DNA from 3 places in the Hydrogenophaga sp. LT287 genome. Region 2 is predicted to be linked to each of the others. Evidence: riboswitches for the same ligand, from Rfam matches in the RefSeq annotation. Region 2 holds a riboswitch; each other region holds the start of a gene.
The links. Region 2 has a riboswitch for thiamine pyrophosphate ahead of thiC (phosphomethylpyrimidine synthase ThiC). Riboswitches for the same ligand answer to the same signal wherever they lie in the genome.
Positions count from the first base shown of each region.

Region 1: linked by a shared signal. The riboswitch ahead of thiM (hydroxyethylthiazole kinase) and the one ahead of thiC (phosphomethylpyrimidine synthase ThiC) in region 2 are both predicted to bind thiamine pyrophosphate.
Region 3: linked by a shared signal. The riboswitch ahead of AC0GNR_RS02090 (thiamine ABC transporter substrate-binding protein) and the one ahead of thiC (phosphomethylpyrimidine synthase ThiC) in region 2 are both predicted to bind thiamine pyrophosphate.

Region 1 is NZ_JBVPZC010000004.1:71,472-73,729, reverse strand. It holds gene AC0GNR_RS05255 (NUDIX hydrolase) at 1-818, opposite strand, end outside; gene AC0GNR_RS05250 (hypothetical protein) at 982-1,218, shown strand; TPP riboswitch at 1,312-1,409, shown strand; gene thiM (hydroxyethylthiazole kinase) at 1,464-2,258, shown strand, end outside.
Region 2 is NZ_JBVPZC010000013.1:63,081-65,338, reverse strand. It holds gene thiC (phosphomethylpyrimidine synthase ThiC) at 1-1,374, opposite strand, end outside; TPP riboswitch at 1,489-1,601, opposite strand; gene AC0GNR_RS11600 (ketopantoate reductase family protein) at 1,652-2,258, opposite strand, start outside.
Region 3 is NZ_JBVPZC010000002.1:48,472-50,729, reverse strand. It holds gene AC0GNR_RS02095 (class I SAM-dependent methyltransferase) at 1-502, opposite strand, end outside; TPP riboswitch at 682-789, shown strand; gene AC0GNR_RS02090 (thiamine ABC transporter substrate-binding protein) at 893-1,930, shown strand; gene AC0GNR_RS02085 (ABC transporter permease) at 1,936-2,258, shown strand, end outside.

The DNA of each region.
Region 1 (2,258 bases), on a different contig from region 2:
GTGGGGCCTGGCCACACCCGTTCGGGCACGCTGTGGCGCGGGTCGCCGGGGTAGCAAATCACGCGGCAACCGGCTTCGTCAAACGGTTCGGGCGCAATCAATGCGGGCAGGCGGCTGCGCGCAGCGGCCAGCACCTGGGCCACACTGCCCAGGCGGCTGAACTGGCTCAGCGTCATGATCTGCGGTGGCGCCAGGTCGATCTCGCCCGCCCAGTAGCGTTCCAGCCCGGTGCGCGGCGCCAGCCACACGGCCTCGGTGGTTTCAAAGGTGCAGTGCTCAGTGGCCTGGCCGTGCGGCGCGGCGGCCACAAAAAACCGGGTGTCAAAGCGCTTGTTGGTGACCGAGGGCACGCGCGGCGTGATCCACCGCGACCAGGGCACCAGGCTGGAAGCGGCCAGCGGCAGGCCCAGCTGCTGCAGCGCGCCAGCAAAACCCAGGCCTGCCAGCGTGTGCGCCCGCACCTGCTGCACCAGGCCGGGTGCAGCCGCCACCTGACCCAACAACAGGCCGCACTCTTCAAAGGTTTCGCGCAGCGCAGCCACATGCAGGCCCAGGGCGGTGGGCAGGTCCAACCCGGGCTCGCCCAGGCCGTGCAGCAGCGCGTGCGCCGGTTGGTCGAGCGCCGCGGGGTCCACCTGCTGGTCGGCCGCATCGAGCTTGCCACCGGGGAACACATGCACCCCACCCAGCACGCCCGAATTGCCGTGCCGGCGCACCAGCAACACCTCCAGCCCGCTGGGGCCATCGCGCACCACCATCACAGTGGCAGACGGCACGGGCGGCGTGAGCACGGTGTCGGAATTGATCGGTATGGCCATGCGCGCATTGTCGTGCGGCAGGGCCCGCGGCCTTGGCACGCGCAAGACAGGTGGGCGGCATTCACCCCGGCCACACAGGGGCAATCGCCTGGCCGTGGCGCCCACTCTGGCAACTGGAAACAATGCACAGGCCAGTATGTTCTGGCCGTGTTGGAGTTTTGTCATGAAAAAGTTGTTGTTGTCTTGCGCGCTGGTGTTCTCGGGCGCGGCCATGGCACACGGTTGCCCCGGCGAAATGAAAGCGATTGATGCCAAGCTGCTGACCAAGCCCGCACTGGCTGCAGCCGACCAGGAAAAAGTGACCGCGCTGCGCAGCGACGGCGAGCGCCTGCACAAAGCGGGTGACCACGCCGGGTCCATGAAAGCGCTGGGCGACGCCAAGAAGATCCTGGGCCTGTAAACTCCGCCCGCCTGGCCGGTGCACGACGCGCACCGTGCCGGGGGGTCTTTGCTGAAGATCTGAAAACACGCGTCCGGTGGGTTGAAAGGCCCACGCCATTGCTAGGGGTGCCTCGAAAGTTTCGGGGCTGAGAAATACCCTTTAAACCTGATCTGGGTCATGCCAGCGTAGGGAAGCAAACACCGCCTCACGGCGCGTGCCCGCATCACCGCACCTGACATGCCCGCTTTTTACAAGGCCGCTGTATGTCATTGCCCGCTGATTGCGCCCCACCCGCGCCAAACCACCCCGCCCGCCTTTCGCCCGCCGACCTGTGGGCTGACGTGCAAGCCGTGCGCCAGCAAGCGCCGCTGGTGCACAGCGTGACCAACTTCGTGGTGATGAATTTCAACGCCAACATGCTGTTGGCCGCGGGCGCCTCGCCCATCATGGCCCACGCAGTCGAAGAAGTGCCCGACATGGTGGCCATCGCCCAGGCCGTGGCGGTCAACATCGGCACGCTGGACGCGCAGTGGGTGCCGGCCATGGCGCTGGCGCTGCAAACCGCGCGGGCGCTGGGCAAGCCGGCCGTGCTGGACCCAGTGGGCGCCGGGGCATCGGCCTACCGCAACCGCACCCTGGCGTACCTGCTGGCGCAAGGCCGACCCGGCATCATCCGGGGCAACGCCTCGGAAATTTTGAGCCTCGCCGGCGTGGCGGGCGCGTCGCGCGGGGTGGACAGCGCGGTGGCTTCCAGCGACGCGCTGCACAGTGCGCGCGCCTTGAGCGAGCAGTTCAACTGCGTGGTGTGCGTGTCGGGCGAAAAAGACTATGTGCTGGGGCCAGCGGGCGCCTGCGCCGTGCTGGCCAACGGCCATCACTGGATGACCCGCGTGACCGGTGTGGGCTGCTCGGCCAGCGCGCTGGTGGCGGCATTTGCGGCGGTGCAGCCCAACGCCTTGCGGGCCTGCACATCGGCCATGGGCTTTCTGGGTGTGGCGGGCCAGCTGGCTGCGCGCCTAGTGGCGGCACAGGGCGGCGGCGTGGGCAGCTACGCCGTG
Region 2 (2,258 bases):
GCCGAGTGTGTAGAACGGCGCCTCGTGGCAGTGCTTGAGCTGCTCGTCCATGTTGGCCTGGATCAGGTGCATGGGCACGTGGCCGGGGCCTTCGATCATGGTCTGCACGTCGTGCTTCCAGGCCACCTGGGTGAGCTCGCCCAGGGTCTTCAATTCGGCGAACTGAGCTTCGTCGTTCGCGTCGGCCGCGCTGCCGGGGCGCAGGCCGTCGCCGAGCGAGAAGCTCACGTCGTAGGCCTTCATGATGTCGCAGATCTCTTCGAAGTGCGTGTAGAGGAAGTTTTCCTGGTGGTGGGTGATGCACCACTTGGCCAGGATGCTGCCGCCGCGCGAGACGATGCCGGTGCGCCGCTGCGCGGTGAGGTGGATGTAGGCCAGGCGCACGCCGGCGTGGATGGTGAAGTAGTCCACGCCCTGTTCGGCCTGTTCGATCAGCGTGTCGCGGTAGATCGCCCAGGTGAGGTCTTCGGCCACGCCGCCCACTTTCTCCAGCGCCTGGTAGATCGGCACCGTGCCGATGGGCACCGGGCTGTTGCGCACGATCCAGTCGCGCGTGGTGTGGATGTTTTTGCCGGTGGACAGGTCCATCACGTTGTCGGCGCCCCAGCGGATCGCCCAGACCAGCTTGTCCACCTCTTCCTCGATGCTGGAGGTGACGGCCGAGTTGCCGATGTTGGCGTTGATCTTGACGCCGAAGTTGCGCCCGATGGCCATGGGCTCCACTTCAGGGTGGTTGATGTTGGCCGGGATGATGGCGCGGCCGCGCGCCACCTCGTCGCGCACGAACTCGGGTGTGAACACCTCGGGGATGTGCGCGCCCATCGGGTTGCCGCGCAGGCGCGCTTCGCGGGCCGGGTCGCCCAGGTACTCGCGCATCCACTCGCGCTTGCCGTTTTCGCGAAGCGCCACGTATTCCATTTCCGGTGTCACGATGCCTTGGCGGGCGTAGTGCATCTGCGTCACGTTCTGCCCGCTCTTGGCGCGGCGCGGCGTGCGCTGCAGGCCGGCGGCCTCGGCACGCAGGGCTTCGATACGTTCGATGGTGGTGCCGTTTTGCGCAGCCTCGTTCTTGATGCCGTCGTCCAGCGCGGCGCGCTGGCGGCCTTCGTAGCTTTCGGTGTCGCCACGCGCCGCGATCCAGGCGCCGCGCACATCGGCCAGGCCGGTGCGCACGTCGATGGCGGCGCTCGGGTCGCTGTAGGGGCCGGAGGTGTCGTACACCGTCACAAGCTCGCCGTTGCTCAGCGCGATCTCGCGCATGGGTACGCGGATGCTCTCGTTCGAGCCGGGCACGTGAATCTTGCGCGAAGCGGGGAAGGGCTCGCGGCTGAGCGCGAACTGGTCGGCGAAGGGAATCTTGTCGGGGGCGTTCATGGCGGTCTCCTGGGTGGGGCTGTGGATGCTCCGGAGACCGCCCGTCAAAACATGCACCCGGTCCACCGCTGGGGTGGACGGACCCGCCTGTCGAGGGACGGGTGGGGATGCAGGCCCTGGGGGCTGCGCTCTTCTTTCGCTGGTACTAGCCAGATCAAGTTCACGGGTTCGGTTCTTCAACCATCTCAGCGCTGGGCCTTTCGGCTCATGCACCCCGGAGCAGCGCGAAGTATAGCGGCCGGGCGGGCATCCACTCAAGTCCCTGTGCGTCGATGGGTTACGGCCTCTCCCCCAGCTTCGTCACCACCCACAGCACCTGGTTGGCTGGTGTGGGCACGCCCAGCGCTGCGCCGCGTTGCACCACATAGCCGTTGAGGTGGTCGATCTCGCTGGGCTTGGCGCGCATCAGGTCTTGCGCAGTGGATGACAACTGGCTGGGCATGGTCTCGGCAATGCGGCGCACGGCGGCGTCCACGTCGCCGGGCAGGGTCACGCCGTCGGCGGCGGCCACGGCGCGGCATTCGGCCACCACGTCGCGCATGACGGCCAGCACGCCGGGGCGCTGCACCAGTTCACCGTAGGCGATGCGGCCCACGGCTGACAGCGCGTTGTAGGCGCAGTTGAGAATGAGTTTGGCCCACAGCGCGCCGCGCACGTTGTCGCTCACTTCGGTGGGTACGCCGGCGGCCACCAGGGCTTGCACCACCTCGGCGCTGCGCACAGACGGTTCGATGACGAGTTCACCGCGGCCGTGGTGGCGCAGGTGGCCGGGGCCGGCCATTTCGGTGGCCACATACACCACGGCGGCGGCCACGCTCACGCCGGGCAGCACGGTGCGCAGACGCTCGGCGTTGTCCACCCCGTTTTGCAGGCACAGCACCAGC
Region 3 (2,258 bases), on a different contig from region 2:
CCTGCGCACCCGGTGCCGCGTGGCGGTGAATGAAACCGGCCAGCTGGGCCGGTTGCTGGCGCTCGTACAGCAAGTCGCTCCCCACGATCAGGTCAAAACGGCCCAGCAACGGGTTCTCGGTTTCCCAATTGCCCGCCTGGTATTTCAGCGGCCCCAGGCCGTTGAGCAGCAGGTTTTCTTTTAGAAAAAGCTCGGTCAAAGGGTGCCAGTCGCTCACGGTCACGTTGGCGCCGCGGCGGTGCATCACCAGGCTGGACAGCGCCAGCCCGGCGCCTATTTCCAGCACCCGCTGGCCTGCCAGCGCATGTGTTTGCATGGACAGTGCCAGCACCCGGGCCGAAGGCCACACCTGGCCAAACAGCGACCAGCCCGCGGGCGGAATACCCAGCGCACCCGATGTGTTGACGGGGTCGGCGTATTGCTGGGTGTCGAGGAGGCAGCGCATGTGCCAGTCGACACCGCCGAGCGTGACGGTCTCGGTCTTGACTTGGTAGCCGGGCATGGGGGATGTTTCTCATGGGGTGGGACGTGGTGAAGCAGTTCAGATCGAACGGGCACAACGTTTCCTGGAGAAAGGCATGCGGGCCGAAGAGGCACTCTGGTGGTGGGCTTTGCCCTTGCGGGTTGGGCCAATGCACAGTAACACGCCGACCCGCCAACACGTCGCAGGGCTACAATCCGCCACTTCACCGGGGGTGCCGGCTCACAGCCATGTGGGCAGCGGCTGAGAAATACCCCTCTCACCTGATCTGGGTTGTGCCAGCGTAGGGAGCGTGACGAGCCGGACCACCCAGGGTTGTGTTCCGTTCTTTTCAGGCGCCTGGCGTGGCGGTTATTGAAAAGGCGGTATCGCATGCAACGGCGGATTTTTTCTGGGCTTCTGGTTTCCCTCTTGCTGGCAGCCCACACGGCAGCCCACACGGCGGCCAGCGCGCAAGCGCCCACGGCGCTGCGCCTGCTCACCCACAGCTCGTTTGACCTGCCCAAAGAACTGCTCGCCCAGTTTGAAAAAGACGCGGGCGTGAAGCTGCAGATCGTCAAGGCCGGCGACGCGGGTGAAATGGTCAACAAACTCATCTTGACCCGCGCCAAGCCGCTGGCCGACGTGGTGTTTGGCATTGACAACACCCTGCTGCACCGCGCGCAAACCGCGAACGTGCTCGATGCCTACACCGGCCCCGCCGCCCAGCGCGCTGTGGCAGCGGGCATGGCCGAGGGTGCTGGCCCCAGTGGCGTGGTGGCTGGCGTGGTGCCGGTGGACTTTGGCTACGTCACGCTCAACATCGACAAAGCCTGGTTTGCCCAGAAGGGCCTGGCACTGCCCACGTCGCTGAACGACCTGACGCTGCCCGCCTACCGCAAACTGCTGGTGGTGCAAAACCCGGCCACCTCCAGCCCCGGCCAGGCGTTTTTGTGGGCCACCGTGGCCGGCCTGGGCGAGGCGGCCGCGTTTGACTGGTGGGCCCGCATGCGCGCCAACGGCGTGAAGGTGGCCAAGGGCTGGACCGAGGCCTATTACACCGATTTCACCCGCAACGGTGGCACGCGCCCGATCGTGGTCAGCTACGCCAGCAGCCCGGCGGCCGAGGTGTTTTACGCCAAAGAAAAACTCACCGAGTCGCCCACCGCCAACCTGTTCCTCAAGGGCGGCGTTTTTAGGCAGGTGGAGGGCGTGGCGCTGGTCAAGGGTGGCAACCCGGCGGCGCGCGAAGCGGCTGGCCGGTTCATTGAGTTTTTGCGCTCGGCCCCGGTGCAGCAGGCCTTGCAGACCAGCATGTGGATGTTTCCGGCCGAAGCCGGTGCGGCGCGGGTGGACGTGATGCAACGCCACGCCAGTGAGCCCACGGCTTACAACAACCCTCCGGCTGACCCAATGGGTCAGCAAGGCAAAGCCTGGCTGCAGCGCTGGACGAAAGTGGTACTGAAATAAGCAGCATGCCCCGCCTGCCCCTGCGCTGGATGCTGCCAGCCCTGCCGCTGGCGTTTCTGGCGGTGGTGCTGGTGGCGCCTGTGTTGCGGCTGCTGAACGAGGGCCTGGGGAGCGCCGGCGATGTGTCCTGGTGGGCGCTGTGGCAAGACGATCACCTGCGCTGGCGCTTGCTCTGGTCATTTGCGCAGGCCGCCATCACCTGCGCGCTGGCACTGCTGCTGGGCCTGCCGCTGGCCTGGGTGCTGGCCCGGCTGGAATTTGCCGGGCGCGGCGCCGTGTTGCGCTTGTTGATGCTGCCTTTTGTGGTGCCCACGCTGGTGGCGGCGCT